4 regions of the Nitrincola salilacus genome follow, and region 2 is predicted to be linked to each of the others. Evidence: predicted binding sites of a transcription regulator. Region 2 holds the regulator's gene; each other region holds the start of a gene.
The links. The regulator sigma-54, encoded in region 2, starts transcription at its own class of promoters, with help from an activator protein. The targets are predictions, from matches to a motif close to TGGCACNNNNNTTGCTNT.
Positions count from the first base shown of each region.

Region 1: flgB (flagellar basal body rod protein FlgB) is a predicted target of sigma-54. The motif match lies at 3,415-3,432, and genes of this name have one in related genera.
Region 3: ACK3CJ_RS00220 (NarK family nitrate/nitrite MFS transporter) is a predicted target of sigma-54. The motif match lies at 1,138-1,155, and genes of this name have one in related genera.
Region 4: ureA (urease subunit gamma) is a predicted target of sigma-54. The motif match lies at 1,943-1,960, and genes of this name have one in related genera.

Region 1 is NZ_CP176580.1:4,216,841-4,221,178, forward strand. It holds gene ACK3CJ_RS19420 (flagellar hook-basal body complex protein) at 1-1,795, opposite strand, end outside; gene ACK3CJ_RS19425 (flagellar hook assembly protein FlgD) at 1,810-2,481, opposite strand; gene flgC (flagellar basal body rod protein FlgC) at 2,525-2,959, opposite strand; gene flgB (flagellar basal body rod protein FlgB) at 2,962-3,363, opposite strand; gene ACK3CJ_RS19440 (CheR family methyltransferase) at 3,554-4,338, opposite strand, start outside.
Region 2 is NZ_CP176580.1:3,526,638-3,530,975, forward strand. It holds gene ACK3CJ_RS16305 (KpsF/GutQ family sugar-phosphate isomerase) at 1-154, shown strand, start outside; gene ACK3CJ_RS16310 (KdsC family phosphatase) at 154-690, shown strand; gene lptC (LPS export ABC transporter periplasmic protein LptC) at 691-1,257, shown strand; gene lptA (lipopolysaccharide transport periplasmic protein LptA) at 1,244-1,756, shown strand; gene lptB (LPS export ABC transporter ATP-binding protein) at 1,759-2,484, shown strand; gene ACK3CJ_RS16330 (RNA polymerase factor sigma-54) at 2,528-4,117, shown strand; gene hpf (ribosome hibernation promoting factor) at 4,172-4,338, shown strand, end outside.
Region 3 is NZ_CP176580.1:46,739-51,076, reverse strand. It holds gene tnpC (IS66 family transposase) at 1-609, shown strand, start outside; gene ACK3CJ_RS00225 (hypothetical protein) at 638-844, opposite strand; gene ACK3CJ_RS00220 (NarK family nitrate/nitrite MFS transporter) at 1,387-2,856, shown strand; gene ACK3CJ_RS00215 (protein kinase domain-containing protein) at 2,948-4,338, shown strand, end outside.
Region 4 is NZ_CP176580.1:3,335,919-3,340,256, reverse strand. It holds gene ACK3CJ_RS15505 (ATP-binding protein) at 1-869, shown strand, start outside; gene ACK3CJ_RS15500 (urease accessory protein UreD) at 954-1,784, shown strand; gene ureA (urease subunit gamma) at 2,055-2,357, shown strand; gene ACK3CJ_RS15490 (urease subunit beta) at 2,368-2,673, shown strand; gene ureC (urease subunit alpha) at 2,705-4,338, shown strand, end outside.

The DNA of each region.
Region 1 (4,338 bases), 690 kb from region 2:
CAGGTGGGTTGAGAATCGCATTACCTGAAGTCAGAGTCGCGATCCACTCGGTATCACCGCTCGGCTGCAAACCATTCTGGTTTTCAAAGGTCGCAAAGGCAACAACACCAAGAGACTGATTCTGACCGTTACTGAAAGAAGCGATCATTTCACCGGTTGGGGCAAAGGTTACGCCGATCAGGTCGCCTTTGGTATAACCATCTTGCTGCTGATTCTTCACGATGGAAGCAGAAGCAAACTGGGTAGAGTTAGTCAGATCCAACTGAATGGTCGTCAATGGGTTGGCCGGATCAGCACCTGAAATAGTGATCTGCGGCACCTGGCCACCTGCCGGGAACGCCTCTCCATTGATGGAGCGTAACAGGCCATTGGTCGGATTGAACTGAATCAGGATCGGACCCACCTCTGTTTCACCACCACCACCCAGCACCTCGGCACCGCCCCCAGGTTCACCCCAGTCACGGATTTTACCCAGATCCAGAATCTCCTCACCATTCAGGTAAGCATACATTCTGTAAAAACCGAGGAAGGAATTATCACCTTCTATCAGCTCATTCGGGTCAGCTGCTGCAGTCGTGCCTGCGGCTGGAAGCGCAGTACCAAACCCTACTTCAGACGGCGAGCCAGCATCAGTTGTCACTGAGGGACGGTACTGATCAGCAGGAATATCACCCTCAGTAGCCTTAAAGCGGATCTGAATCTGGTAGTTAGTGCCGGTCTGCACTATCTGGACTGACTCCATTGCAGGGTTACGATCCAGAATCTGAGCTTCACGAGCGACAATAGCCTCAGCGATCTCCTGCTGAGACTGAGTACTGTCAACGGTGATATTCACTCCCCCAAGACTGATCGTACCATCACCCCCCGGCGTGATATCATAGGTTCGCACCTCATTGGCATCCCTGTGTGGGGTCGCCGCATTATCCCGTATCAGAGCAGTGGCTGCTTCTGTGACAACAACATCACCGGCATCCGTAGCCCAGGCGTTCAGTTCAAAACGCAGTACACCGCCAACCAGTGTAAAAGACTCAGGGTCGATCCTGTTATCGCGTGCGGCCAACGCCTCAAGCTTGGCGGGATCAAGCGCACCCGCGGTAGACACATCCAGACCCGAGACCAGCACATCATCAATATTACCGACCGTGAATTCGAAATACTCACGCACCGGTCGTTGTTCAGCAAAGTTGTATTTGATGGTATGTTCATTACCCAAACTATCAAACGTACGCACGGTTGTTGTGTAGGTGAAAGAGCCCGGCTGATCCTTATCATAGTTGGGCAGCAGTAAGGAAGCATCCTCCCGAGCATCAATATTGAAAGACAGATCAATGCTTTCCGTTGCCTTTGGCGGACTCTCTTTCTGGGTCACCGCCAGATTACCGATCGGTAGACGGTTTCCCTGCTCATCCAACCCATAACCCTGCAAAAACTTACCGCTTTGCGAAACAATGGAACCATCCTTGTCCAGCTCAAAGTTACCGGCTCGGGTATACGTTACGCCACCCTGACCATCATCCAGCTGAAAAAAACCGGAGCCATTGATCGCCAGATCCAGGTTGTTATTCGTGAACTCAATAGTACCGGCACTGTAGTCCTGCGATATATTGGATACTGTCACACCAGAGCCCGGTGTATTGCTCGATCCAGCACCGACAACCGATGTCGCATAGATATCACCGAACTGAGTGCGTGATGACTTGAACCCGACGGTACTGGTGTTGGCAATATTATTGCCCGTAACATCCAGCATGGTTGAGGCGGCTTTGAGACCTGTAATGGCGGTATTGAATGACATGGCTAACCTCTCATTTATCCAATCTGTCTGACGTCGTTGATACCAACCGAACCGCCATCTGTATTAACTTTCATACCGATACCGTTCTGCCCCAGCGTCACACTGTTGACGGTATGTGCGATATAACTCTCTACTGTCTGATACTCACCGTCACCTTGGCGTGCCTCTGCAACAAAACGATATTTTCCTGGAGGCATATCCAAACCAGCCCAGGCGAAGTTATGCTCACCTGCAGACTGATTTCCCATATTCACAGCATCTATCAGATTCCCTGCACCGTCATAGACTGACACTTTCAGATCAGACACGCTGGTTTCAAGCGGCACCATGCCCCTGACGGCACGATCCTCAGTCAAAATACCGGTATCCGTTTTCACATAAGCATTTCGCCCCACCATCGCTGAAGCCTGCAATGCCGCCTGAGAACTCAACAGCGAGTTACTCATGCTCTCTACCGTATTACTCATGTTCGCCATGCTCTCAACCATGGTCATACTGGAGATCTGCTGCATGAAATCAGTTGTCTCAGCCGGACTCGTAGGATCCTGGTTCTGCAACTGGGCAATCATCAGCTTCATGAACATCTGACTTTCGTCGCCCGGCCCTTTGGCTTTCTGAGCTTCTGATTGGTTATTCTGGTTTATCTTGTCAAAAACATTTTGACCAGTACCGTTAATAGTGCTCATGAGAGCCCCTCTATTTAACTTTAATAGCTAACCCTGACACTGATCACTGACCCAGCGTCAGCGCTTTCTGCAGCATCTGTTTGGTTGTATTCATCACATCAACATTGATCTGGAAAGAGCGTGACGCCGAAATCATATCGGCCATCTCTTCCATGATGTTCACATTGGGGTAAAACACGTAACCCTGCTCATCTGCCATCGGGTGGTCCGGCTCATAGGCCTGACGCAATGCTGCCTGGCTCTGAACAATATCCAGTACCTGAACGCCCTGACCAGGCGCAAGACCCGCTTCACCACTTTGCAAAACAGACTCCTCTGGTGCACGCAGTGCAAAAACTGGCTTACGCGCACGATAGGTTTCACCTTCGTTTGAACTGACACTTTCAGCATTGGCCATATTACTGGCCGTTGTATTCAAACGAATCGTCTGAGCACTCATGGCAGAGCCGGCAATATTGAATACGTTAGATAAAGACATGATTACTCACCCTTGATCGCTGAATTAAGGCCACTGAACTTGCTGTTCAAAAACTCAAAGGATGCCTGAAAGCGGATAGAGTTTTCGGTAAAACGTGCTATCTCTTCCTGCACTTCCACCGTATTGCCATCAATGGAGGGCTGGAGTGGCTGGCGGTAGAGCAGATCCGCCGCAAAATCAGGCGCTATCAACCCAGAGAAATGACCTGCTTTAGTCCCTTTCAGGGCAACCGGTTCCTGTACCGCCTGCTCTCCCTTCAGCACAGCACTGAAATCAATATCACGCGCCTTGAAGTTCGGTGTATCGGCATTGGCAATATTATTCGCAATGATCTCACTACGGCGCGTACGCAATAACAGCGCGTCAGGATGAATACCAAGTGCATTATCGAAGTTAATTGCCATGATTGCCTCTGAGTTCTTTTACGACAGCATAAAGCTCATATTGCACAGAAAAATGCAAAAGACATACCATAACTATTAAATTATTGATTTTTAATGCATAAAGGGGATTTTTTAAAGTTCATTGCCACCTAAGCGGCAATGAATTACCGCCTTAGCGGCAAATATGGAAACCTGGAGAGTAGAAGCGGCATCAAATCGCCTGATAAATGATACCAGGACGGCAATGGATCATCTTGTAGATATCTGGCATGCCAGACAGGGATTCAGACGCACCCAGAACCAGATACCCTCCTGTTTTAAGCTGTTTACGCATCTTGCGAAGAATTTCAGCTTTCACATCAGAAGAGAAATAGATCAATACGTTACGGCAGAAAATAATATCGAACTGCCCCAGCGTTGAGTACTGCCCGAGCAAGTTGAGACTCTGAAACTTGACCCGACTCTTGATTTCGGGCCGAACCTGCCAGACACCATCAGCAGACTGTTGAAAAAAGCGCTTGAGTCTATCCTGTGACAGCCCCCGCCCCAGTGCCAGCATCTCGTACTCTCCACGCCGCGCCTGATTCAGCACACTGCTTGAGATATCCGTAGCCACTATTTCCGGCGCCGTCATTAAAGCACCTGGCTTCAGTTGCTTATACTCCTCCATCACCATACTGATGGAGTAGGGCTCTTGCCCCGTCGAGCAGGCAGCGGACCAGAGTCGAAGCTTCTGAGAGCCACTACCCGTCATCTCAGGCAGAAGTTTATCACGCAGGATATCGAAAGGGTGGATGTCACGAAACCAGAGCGTTTCGTTGGTTGTCATCGCATCGATAACCTGCTCTTTCAGTGTCGTTCCACCATACTGACTGAGTTTGGATACCAACTCCGACAGACTACTGAAGCCCTCTTGCTGCATGATCCGGTTCAGACGACTCTGAACCAGATACTGTTTGTGGTCGGCCAGCAAAATACCACAGCTCTTTTCCAGGA
Region 2 (4,338 bases):
GGGCTGCACAACCGTGCAGGCCCATGCGCTGGCTGCCGAAGCACTGAAAGTGATGCAGGAGCGCAAGATCAACGCGCTGTTGGTCACTGATGCTCTGGGGGTCCCGATCGGCGCACTCAACATGCATGACATGCTGAAAGCGGGAGTGATCTGATGACACATGATCTTTCCACTGCATTGATCAACCGCCTTAAATCGGTTCATCTGGTCGCTTTTGATGTCGATGGCATCCTTACCAATGGCCAGCTTAATTTTCTGGCTAATGGACAGGAGATCAAGTCCTTTAATACGCTGGATGGGCTGGGCATCAAGCTGCTCCATCAGGCTGGACTGGAAACTGCAATTATCACAGGTCGCAGCTCACCTCAGGTTGAGCTGCGTGCCAAGGCGCTCGGCATCACCTACCTGATGCAGGGACGCGAAGATAAGCTGGCCGCATTGAAAGAGATCTGGACCGACACCGGACATTCTGCCGCTACAACCGCTTATATAGGGGATGACTTGCCGGATCTGTCTGCCATCATTACAGTGGCCTTTGGCGCAACCGTCCCTGATGGCCACGCCCTGGTACGCCAGGAAGCTGACTGGTGCACCAGCCGTCGTGGTGGAGAGGGAGCTGCTCGCGAGTTCTGTGAAATCATTCTTGCCGCACAGGGCAAGCTGCAGGCGCTTTTCGAGGAGTACCGCTAAGTGTTTTCATCGATTCGTCTGCGCATTCTGCTGGCGCTGCTGATCATGGTACCCTTACTGTTGTTCTGGGGGTTCTTCGGCATCCCGACCGAAACGTCATCAGAAAGGCCTCCCCTGCCAGATGAAGTGGACTTTTTCATCCGTGATGCCCGCATACAGCTATTTGGTGTTGACGGTCAGTTGCAACAGGAGATCACCACTCCCTTGGTGCAACACCTGCCAGGCCTGGAACAGGTGCAGATGATGACACCTGTGCTGACCCAGAGTCGAGCAGACGGATCGGTGCTCGAAATCATAGCCGATGAGGCCTGGATGCTGGACGATGAAAGCAAGATTGAACTTGCAGGGGATGTACAGGTTATTGATAATCCTGTACAAGGCACACCCATTATCATGACCACAAGCGTTCTGGCCCTGTTTCCACCACAGGACTTCGCTTCGACAGAAGCAGCCGTAACTCTTACAGATGGCCAAAGCCGCACAGATGCCATTGGTATGCAGGCCTGGTTCAGTGAGCGACGTGTTGAGCTGCTATCAGAGGTAAGAGGTATTTATGTCAAGAATTAAACAAGTGGCACTATTGTGCCTGAGCAGTTGCTTGCTTCTGGCAAACGCTGCACACGCCCTGCCGAGCGACAAAGATGAACCTATCTACATCAGTGCAGATCAGGCCAGCATGAATGAGCAGACAGGCGTTACCATCTACAGTGGCCGCGTTGAAATACGTCAGGGCAGCATGCTGCTGCTGGGAGACCGTGTAGAGCTGCGTCGTTCATCCGATGGCGAAATTGAACGCATCATCTCAACCGGCACCCCTGCTGAGTTCCATCAACAGCACCGCGAGGGGCAGCCACTGACCAAAGCTTACGGCCAGAACATGAATTACCACGTTACACAGCAGCAGGTCACCATCACCAATCAGGCCCGTGTGGTTCAGGGTAACGACAACTTCACCGGCGAACGTATCGTATACAACATGGATCAGGCGGTTGTGGATGCATTCGGTAGCGAAAGTGGTGGGCAGCGTGTTGAAATGGTCATTCAACCCAGAAGCAGTGGAAACTGATTATGGCAATGCTTGAAGCACTCCATCTGGCCAAGAGCTACAAAGGCCGTCAGGTTGTGCGTGATGTATCACTCAAGATCAGCCAGGGAGAGATCGTGGGTCTCCTCGGCCCCAACGGCGCAGGCAAAACCACCTGCTTCTACATGATTGTCGGTCTCGTGGCAGCGGATGAGGGCCATATCCGTATCAATCAGGATGATGTCACAGGCATGCCGATGCATGGCCGTGCACAGCGAGGAGTCGGTTATCTGCCTCAGGAGCCCTCGGTTTTCAGAAAGCTCAGTGTACGTGATAACCTGATGGCAATTCTGGAAACACGCAAGGAGATGAGCAAGGCCGATCGTGAAGAGCAACTGGAAGCACTGCTGCAGGAGTTTCATATCACGCACATCCGCAACAGTCCCGGTATGGCGCTGTCGGGTGGCGAAAGGAGACGCGTCGAAATTGCCCGGGCACTGGCAACAGAGCCCACCTTCATACTGCTGGATGAGCCATTTGCCGGCGTTGACCCCATTTCGGTCAATGATATCAAGCAGACGATTCGCCATCTGCAGAGTCGCGGTATAGGAATTCTGATCACCGATCATAATGTCAGGGAGACACTCGATATCTGTGAACGCGCTTACATTGTCAGTGAAGGAGCCATCCTCGCAGAGGGAGATCCCGAGACAATCATGGCGAATAAGCAGGTCAGATCAGCCTATCTGGGCGAACAGTTCAGGCTATGATGACCACTATCCACCGTCTAACCTCAAGTGATAATACTGGCATATGAAACAAGCGCTACATCTCAAGATTGGCCAGCATCTCACGATGACACCTCAGTTGCAGCAGGCGATACGGCTGCTGCAACTGTCGACGCTTGATCTGCAGCAGGAGATACAGCAGGCGCTGGAAAACAATCCACTGCTGGAGGTCAGCGAAGAGGAGCATGAGCCAGAGACCGCGTCGATAGAGGAATCCTACGACACCTCTTACGAAGATGCGCACGAAGACAGCTATGACAGCAAAAGCTACGATGAGAAGGATGAGTTTCAGCCATCCGGTAACTCAGAGATTGTCAGCAAGAGCAATACGGAGAGTACTGACAGTCGGGCCGAGAGTGATGACAGTTTTGACGGCCCGGATACCGACAGTGAATGGAGCGAACAGATCCCCTCTGAACTGGCTACAGACAGCAGTTGGGATGACACATACCAGCAGCAGAGCAGTAGTGCATCATCCGACGACTGGCCAGACAACGAGAATGATACCCGCGAAGACACCCTGCAGGACCATCTGAACTGGCAGTTAAATCTGACGCCAATGAGCGATGCTGATCGCATGGTCGCTGAAGCCATCATTGACGGCATCGACACCGATGGCTACCTGAAGGTTTCAACCGAAGAACTGCTCGAGCAGTTCAAAGAACAGGAACCTGATTATTTTGGCGATGCCGAGCTGGATGAAATAGAAGCCGTTCTGCATCGTATCCAGCAGTTCGATCCTCCCGGCGTAGCGGCTCGCGATCTCAGTGAGTGTTTGATCATCCAGCTGCGACAGTTTGGATCCTCGCTACCCTGGGGCAAAGAAGCGATAAAGCTGGCCTCGGATCATCTGCCGCTTCTGGCAAGCCACGACTATCGAAGCCTGATGCGTAAACTGCGCGTCAAGGAAGATGATCTGCAATCGATCATCTCACTGATTCAGTCACTGAATCCGCGCCCGGGCTCCAGCATCATCTCCAGTCAATCTGAATATGTGATCCCTGATGTCATTGTCAGCAAGCACCGTGACGAGTGGATTGTTACCCTGAATCCTGACACCTCGCCAAAACTGCGCATCAACACTCAATACGCAGATTTGATCAGAAGGGCTGACAACAGCGCCGATAACAACTATCTTAAAAGTCATCTACAGGAAGCTCGCTGGTTCTTGAAGAGCCTTCTCAGCCGCAATGACACACTACTGAAGGTTGCCAGCGAAATCGTCGAAAGACAGCGAGATTTTCTGGATTTCGGTGAGGAGGCAATGAAGCCCATGGTGCTACACGACATTGCGGAAGCTGTTTCCATGCATGAGTCCACCATTTCCAGGGTCACCACGCAAAAGTTCATACATACACCGCGCGGCATCTTCGAGCTCAAATATTTCTTTTCCAGCCAGGTCACGACTGCTGACGGTGAAGGCGCCTCCTCCACCGCTATTCGTGCACTGATCAAGAAGCTGGTTGCAGGTGAAAACAGCGCAAAACCACTGAGTGACAACAAGATCGCTCAACTGCTGAAAGAACAGGGCATTAACGTCGCAAGGCGAACTATCGCAAAATATCGCGAAGCGCTGAGCATACCACCTTCTAATGAGCGCAAGCGTTTGCTTTAATAACAAACAGGCACAGAACAAACCTTATCGTGCCTGACAACAAGGAGAAGCCTTATGCAGATTAATATCACTGGCCATCATGTAGAGCTGACTGATGCACTGACCGAATATGTGCATGCGAAATTTGAAAAGCTGGAGCGCCATTTCGATAACATTACCAATGTTCAGGTTATCCTCACTGTTGAAAAAACCCGCCAGAAAGCAGAAGCTGATGTACATCT
Region 3 (4,338 bases), 1.3 Mb from region 2:
GGTACGCTGTGTCATGATCACTGGAAACCCTATTACCGCTATACCGATTGCCAGCATGCACTGTGTAATGCTCACCATTTGCGTGAACTTGAACGCGTCTGGGAGCAGGACAAACAAGCCTGGGCACAGCGCATGCAGACATTACTGTGCACCATGAATGATGCCGTCATCAATGCTGGCGGGTCAGTACCTGCCGATCAAGCGGAAGGTTGGCGTAAAGCTTATAGAGACTGTTTAAAGAAAGCGGATATTGAATGTCCGCCACCCGATGAAGTACAACGAGACGGCAAACGCGGTCGCCTTAAGCGCTCAACGGCACGAAATCTACTTGAGAGGCTGAGGAACTTCGAAGCCGATGTGCTTAGATTTTTAGAGGATCCCCATGTGCCCTTTACCAACAACCAAGGTGAACGGGATATCCGGATGCTCAAGGTGCAGCAGAAAATATCAGGGTGCTTCCGGTCGCTGGAAGGTGCTCATATCTTCTGTCGTGTCCGGAGTTATTTATCGACTGCACGCAAGCAAGGAGTCAGCGGCTCGCAGGCTATGGCATCACTTTTTAAAGGAGAGCTGTTACCTTTTATGAATGCTGCCGATGATAATAAATAAACCTGCTGGGTCTATAATGGCTGAATAGTTACGAAAAAGCTTCAGATATTTGTGTATTCTGTAAACCCGATTGCCGCTTATATTCAATCCAAACCGCTAAGGTGTGTGGAAGATTCAAAGCAATCAAAGTACTTTTATTGAGCCGGAACTCTGCTGAGAGTTGATTTTCGAGACGTTGTTGGATTAATCGCTGCTGTTGACGTGCCTGGCTACAAGAGACAATTCCGATAGACATGTTGGGTCAAGCTCCTTTTGACAATTAACTAAAGCTCAATCTCCTAGACGAGCACTTTCCAACAGTAATGCTAGCTAGTTAAATACGGCAAGTCAAACTTGGTATTTAAGGGCTCCTACACGCATATATTTAACGTTACCTGATTACCCATATCCTCGGCCATGAGAACTTTTATTCTGGCACTGCCTGATTGTCTGTTGGCCAAGGCCTTCCTGAAGTCACTGTGCAGCCTTTGGTCGACACTGATTAACACCGCCATCGTGGAAAAAATAATCTGACCAAAAAAACAGAGATGGCACAGTATCTGCATTCAAACAAGGTATCAGATGGCGAGAAAGCGGCTAATACGGCGCTCTGCCCCACAGCAAAGTTGCTGAGGGCTCATTGACGGGTAACAGGCCTGTCGAAGCGCACCGAAAAAAGGCCTCCCGATCGTTAAATGCACCAATTTTGAACAATGGCGTTCAACACTCCCTCTAGCGGGGGGATCGTTGAACGCCATTTTTTTTTGCCCTTGTGGACCCAGCGATGGATGTAAAACAATGACTGCTCACACCAAGTTCAATCTGTTCTCGTTTACCGGGAAAATGAAGATCCTGCATATGAGCTGGATCGCCTTCTTCCTGACCTTCTTTGTCTGGTTCAACTTTGCACCCTTGCTGGGCGTGATCAAGACCTCCCTCGGACTGACCTCCGACGAGATCAAAACCCTGTTGATCCTCAACGTCGCCCTGACTATACCGGCCCGGGTACTGATCGGCATGCTCACCGACAAATACGGTCCACGCAATGTCTATGCAACACTGTTGCTCTTCTGCAGCTTGCCCTGCTTCATGTTCGCCCTGGCCCAGGACTTCACCCAGGCCGCTGTCGCCCGCTTCCTGCTGGGCTTTATCGGAGCAGGCTTCGTGGTGGGTATCCGCATGGTCAGCGAATGGTTCCCGGCCAATGAGCTGGGCACCGCCGAGGGCATCTACGGTGGCTGGGGCAACTTCGGTTCTGCCGCCGCCGCCATGCTGCTGCCGACTCTGGCGCTGATATTCGGCGGTGACGACGGCTGGCGCTATGCCGTGGGCATCACTGGCCTGATGTCCCTGATCTTCAGCTTCGTCTGGTACTTCAATGTGTCCGACACCCCCAAGGGCTCGACCTACTTCAAGCCCAAGCGTATCGGTGGCCTGGAAGTCACCAGCAAGGGCGACTTCGTCTTCCTGCTGATCATGAAGATCCCCCTCTATGCGGCACTGATACTGCTGTGCTGGAAACTCTCACCCCAGGGGGTCTCGATCCTAAGCAGCACCGCGGCCCTTTTCGTCTATATCGGTCTGGTGGCCTTCTTCTTTTACGATTGTTATTGCGCCTACCTCGTTAACCGAGAGATCTTCACCCAGCCGGTACCGGAGATGCATCGCTACAAGTTCAAGCAGGTCGCGGTACTGAATGTGCTCTACTTCGCCACCTTTGGTTCTGAGCTGGCTGTGGTCTCCATGCTGCCGCTGTTTTTTGCCGATGTCTTCGAACTGAACATGGTCTATGCAGGTCTGCTCGCTTCGGGCTATGCTTTCATGAATCTGATGTCCCGTCCTGCCGGTGGCCTGATCAGTGACCGCTTCGGCCGCAAGGCCACCCTGCTGGTACTGACAGCGGGTCTGGCCATCGGGTATGCCGTGATGTCGGTGATCGACAGCAGCTGGCCGCTGGTACTGGCGGTTATTGCCGCCATGACCTGCTCGTTCTTTGTACAGGCTGGCGAAGGCGCGGTCTTCGCGGTGGTACCGCTGATCAAGCGTCGCCTCACCGGTCAGGTGGCAGGCATGACCGGCGCCTACGGTAACGTCGGTGCGGTGTTCTATCTCACCGTGCTGTCCATGGTCAGCTACCAAACCTTCTTCATGGTCATTGCCGCTACTGCGGTGCTCGGCTTTATCACTCTGTTGCTGCTGGAAGAACCCCGCGGACACATGGCCGAAGTCAATGCAGACGGTAGTGTCGAGTTGATCAGAGTCTCCTGATGAGAGTCTCCTGATCTGCATGCTGACAGGCAGTTAACAGGGAGCGAAGCCCCAGCAGGGCTTCGCTCCTTTTTGAGGTTTTGGAACCACGATGATGAATCAGTCCCTGAGTGTGCAGGCCAGACTGAAAATCCGCTTCGGCGGCCAGTCGATTGCCGGCATCAAGCCACAGAATCAGGATGCCTTTGCCGCCCATGCCCCAGACGATCAGGCACTACTGCTAAAGGGTGCCGCGGCGGTCATTGCCGACGGCGTCAGCAGCTGCGCCGATTCCCATATCGCCAGCCAGACAGCTGTCACCAGTTTCATCACCGACTATTTCAGCACCCCGGACAGCTGGAGTACTCGCCATGCGGCTGCCCGCGTGGTGTCGAGCCTCAACAGCTGGTTGTATCAGCAAAACGCGAACCGCCAAGGTCACGACGACAGCATGCTGTGCACCTTTTCAGCGGTGATCTTCAAATCCAATACGCTGCACTGCTTTCATGTCGGCGACAGCCGCATCTGGCTCTGCCGTAATGGCGAAGTGGAGCAACTGACACGTGACCATGTACATGTGGAGCGCGGGCGCAATTACCTGTCCCGCGCCTTCGGCGCCGACCAGCATCTGGAGCTCGACTACTGCACCCAGACGCTGGAGCCCGGCGATCGCATCCTGCTGACCACCGACGGCGTGCATGAACACCTGACCCGGGCGCAGATCAGTCAGCTGCTGACCCAGCATCCCAGCGATCCAGTGGCCACCAGCGCACTGCTGATCGAACAAGCTATGGCGGCTGGCAGCGATGACAATCTCACCGCACTGCTGATCGAGGTGGACCAGTTGCCACTGGAAACCCCGGATGAAAACTTCCAGCGTCTCAGCGTCCTGCCCATCCCGCCGGTGCTGAATGTTGGCAACCGCATTGACGACTACGAGGTGCTGGACGTGATATTCAGCGGCACCCGCAGCCATATGTACCGCGTCAAGGATTCGGTCAGCGGTCAGATCTATGTACTCAAGGCACCATCCGAGAACTTCAGCGAAGACAGCCTGTACCTGGACGGATTCATGCGCGAGGAATGGGTAGGGCGCAGACTGGATCACCCCAATGTCATGAAAACCTACGCCCCACCGCGGCCCAAGCGTTTGCTGTACTACCTGGGCGAGTATATCGAGGGCCAGAACCTGCGACAGTGGATGCAGGACACCCCCCAGCCTCCACTGGACAAGATTCGCGACCTGATGCGACAGATTATTGCTGGCCTGCGCGCTTTTCAGCGTGCCGAGATGGTGCATCAGGATCTCAAGCCGGAAAACATCATGATCGATCATGACGGCAGGGTGCGCATTCTGGATTTCGGCACCGTGCGTATCGCCGGCATCGAGGAAATGGGCTCGCCTCTGGACAAGTCCATTCCCCAGGGATCCGTCAATTATGTGGCCCCTGAATACCTGATGGGACAGCAGGGCAGCTTTCGTGCCGACCTGTTTTCACTTGC
Region 4 (4,338 bases), 190 kb from region 2:
AGCGAGCAATACTGGCTGAGCTCAAGCGTATCGCCAGTGCACTGGAGCAGGATCATCGACCCTCGGAGGTCGATTGGCACAGGGTTGAAGCGGGTGTCTGGCGACAGCGCGAGAATGACGGCTGGATCGAGCCGATCAGTGCTGCCAGCCCGGTGGCACTGACTGATCTTGTAGGAATCGATCGCCAGCGTGAGCGAATCGTTACAAATACCCGCCAGTTTTTGGATCGGCTGCCAGCCAACAATGTGCTGCTCTGGGGCGCTCGCGGAACAGGCAAATCCTCGTTAATCCGTGCTTTGCTGCGTGCCTATGCAGTAGAGGGCTTGCGCGTGCTGCAGGTGGATCGTGATGATCTGCTGCACCTGCCGGCGATTCTGTCGCATCTGTCGTCACAACCTTTCCGTTTTATTCTCTACTCTGATGATCTCTCTTTTGAACGCAATGATGCCAACTACAAACGGCTGAAGAGCGCGCTGGATGGTGCGTTGTCATCGGCACCAGATAATGTGTTGATCTACGCCACATCCAACCGTCGGCACCTGTTGCCGGAATCCTCGACCGATAATCTCCAGGCAAGCTGGGTTGATGGCGAACTACACCCCGGGGATGCAATAGAGGAGACGATCTCGCTGTCGGACCGTTTTGGTCTGTGGATCAGCTTCTATCCCTTTAATCAGGATACCTACCTTGCAGCTGTCCAACACTGGATAGGTCAGTTGGCGGCCCGGCATGAGCTTGAGTATCAATGGACGGAAGCGTTGCAGAAAGAGGCGGTCAGTTTCGCTCAGGCACGCGGAGTACGTTCCGGGCGCAGCGCCTGGCAGTTTGCCTGCCAGTGGGTAGGGGCTGCAGCACTGCAATCGTACTAACAGTGAGTTGTTAAAAACAATCTGGCACTAACCTTGCTTCAATCAACCTGACACTTTTGTGATAGTGATGGAATCGAGGTTGAGATGAATGTTGCAGTGACCCGTAAAGGCTGGGAGGCCGAGCTGGAGATGGTGTTCTCCAGCCGACATGGCGCAACCCGACTGAGTAAGCGGAGCCGGCGTGGGCCACTGGCGCTGCAGCGCCCATTTTATCCTGAAGGCGAGGTGTGTCACACCTATCTGCTGCACCCACCGGGTGGTCTCGTGGGTGGAGATCAATTGCAGATCAACCTCCGGGTTGAGCAGGGTGCACACGCGCTGCTAACGACGCCCGGTGCAACCAAATTCTATCGCTCTGACGGTCGTCTGGCTCAGCAGCGCCAGCATCTGGTGGTGGATCAGGATGGTGCTCTGGAGTGGTTTCCTCATGAGAATATCTATTTCCCCGGCGCGATTGCACAGCTTGATACCCGCCTGGAACTGGCAGCCAGCAGTCGCTTTATCGGCTGGGAGCTGCAGTGCCTCGGGCGTCCGGTGATCGATGAGGTATTCACCTCGGGGGAGGTCAGAGCAGGTCTGACGCTGATGCTGGAGGGGAAGCCTGTCCTGATTGAGCAACTGGTCACCGAAGGGGATCAACTGATCCGTTCGGCATCCGGTCTGCGACAGCATCCGATGAGCGGCACGATGATTATTTACGCTCCGAATCTTCCTGATATTGAGCCGATTCGAGAGCTGTTGGTTGAATCGCCCCAGGTTGTTTCGGCAGCGACCTGTGTTGATGGTGTGTTGGTGGTCCGACTGCTGGGTAACCGTACCGAATCGATGCAGCGCATCATGATTAGTATCTGGCAAATGATTCGTCCACAGGTGTTTGGCAGGGAGGCCTGCCTGCCGCGTATCTGGTCTACCTGAAGTCATTACAATTTACACTCTTATTTGCGCATCGTTTTAGTGCATAAAAGGTGAGTGCTTTTTAATGTGCACTTTTTTCGTGCGCATTCGTTTCCCCCAGAAGCAGCATATCCCGTGAACCTCTCCCGAACTGGCTGATTTCGCGTTGTGCGCCATTTTGGTACGCAGTTTGCAAAAGTACCGTCAGATACACCGAACTGAGTGATGACTCGCTTAGCCAAAACAAGCCTAGCCAAGACTAGTCTAGCGAAAACAAGCAGGAGCTGACTGATGGAGCTGACCCCACGCGAGAAAGACAAACTGATGCTGTTTACGGCAGGTCTTCTGGCCGAACGGCGTAAGGCGCGCGGCCTGAAGTTGAACTACCCGGAAGCGATTGCTTATATCAGTGCCGCGGTTCTGGAAGGGGCGCGCGATGGAAAAACAGTAGCAGAGTTGATGGATTATGGCCGTACCCTGCTCACGCGTGATGAGGTGATGGAAGGGATAGCCGAGATGATTCATGACGTTCAGGTGGAAGCCACTTTCCCGGATGGCACTAAGCTCGTGACTGTCCACGAACCGATTATCTGAGGAGAGCAGCATGATTCCCGGTGAAATGCAGGTGATGGCAGGTGATATTGAGCTGAATGTCGGTCGCGACACCCTGACGGTGGAGGTCGCCAATACCGGTGATCGACCGGTGCAGGTCGGCTCTCACTATCACTTTTTTGAAACCAATCAGGCACTGCGCTTTGATCGTGACCCCACGCGTGGCTATCGCCTTAATATAGCAGCGGGTACGGCTGTTCGGTTCGAGCCGGGCCAGAGCCGAACGGTTGAGCTGGTGGCCTATGACGGTAAGCGCGAAGTCTATGGATTTCAGGGCCAGATTATGGGCGCGCTCTGAGCGCTGCAGCAACTGACAGGAGTGCGTGAACATGGCAACGATTTCCCGGCAGGCCTATGCCGAAATGTTTGGACCGACAACCGGCGATCGCCTGAGGCTGGCTGATACGGAGCTTTGGCTGGAGGTTGAAAAAGACTTCACCATCTATGGTGATGAGGTCAAGTTCGGCGGGGGTAAGGTGATCCGCGATGGCATGGGGCAGAGCCAACGCCCTGATGCCGAAACCATGGATCTGGTGATCACCAATGCCCTGATTATCGATCACTGGGGTATCGTCAAGGCGGATGTCGGCATCAAACATGGCCGAATTGTCAGCATTGGCAAGGCGGGTAACCCGGATGTACAGCTTGGCGTCACGATAGTGATCGGGCCAGGTACGGAGGTGATTGCCGGTGAGGGACAGATACTCACGGCGGGTGGCGTCGACTCGCATATTCACTTTATCTGCCCGCAGCAGGTTGAAGAAGCACTCAGCTCCGGGGTTACCACGATGCTTGGTGGCGGCACGGGCCCTGCCACAGGCACCAACGCCACCACCTGTACACCCGGCCCATGGAATATACATCGCATGCTGGAAGCGGCTGATTCGATGCCGATGAATCTGGGTTTTCTCGGTAAGGGTAATGCGAGCCAGCCCGAGGCGCTGCGCGAGCAGGTAGCAGCGGGCGCGATGGGGCTCAAACTGCATGAAGACTGGGGTACCACACCGGCAGCCATCGACTGCTGTCTGAGTGTTGCGGATGAGATGGATGTGCAGGTCGCGATCCATACCGATACCCTGAACGAGTCGGGATTTGTCGAGGATACGCTGGCTGCCATCGGTGGCCGAGTGATTCACACCTATCATACCGAGGGGGCGGGTGGCGGCCATGCGCCGGATATTATCAAGGCATGTGGTGAAGCCAATATTCTGCCGTCCTCCACCAATCCGACCCGACCCTACACGATTAATACAGTGGATGAGCATCTGGATATGCTGATGGTCTGCCATCATCTTGATCCGTCGATTGCTGAGGATGTGGCGTTTGCGGAATCACGGATACGGCGTGAAACCATTGCAGCCGAAGATATTCTCCATGATTTGGGGGCATTCTCGATGATTGCCTCCGATTCCCAGGCGATGGGGCGTGTCGGTGAGGTGATCATCCGCACTTGGCAGACGGCGCACAAGATGAAGGTGCAGCGGGGAGCACTCAGTGGCGACACGTCCCGCAATGATAATAACCGCATCAAGCGTTACATCGCCAAATATACGATCAACCCGGCACTGGCGCACGGTATCGCGCACGAGGTCGGCTCCATCGAGCCGGGCAAGCTGGCGGATCTGGTGCTCTGGAAACCCGCCTTCTTCGGTATCAAGCCCAGTCTGATCATCAAGGGTGGGATGATTGCGATGGCGCCGATGGGTGATCCCAACGCTTCCATCCCGACCCCTCAGCCCTCTCATTATCGCCCCATGTTCGGTTCCATCGGGCGTGCGGTACAGAGCACCTCGATGCTGTTTCTGTCGCAGGCAGGTATTGCGGCGGGTGTGCATGAGAATCTGGGGCTGCGCAGCCGGATCGGTGAGGTGCGCGGCTGTCGTACCGTGACCAAGGATAAGATGATCCTGAACAGCTACCAGCCGCTGATAGAGCTTGATTCCCAGACCTATGAGGTGCGCGC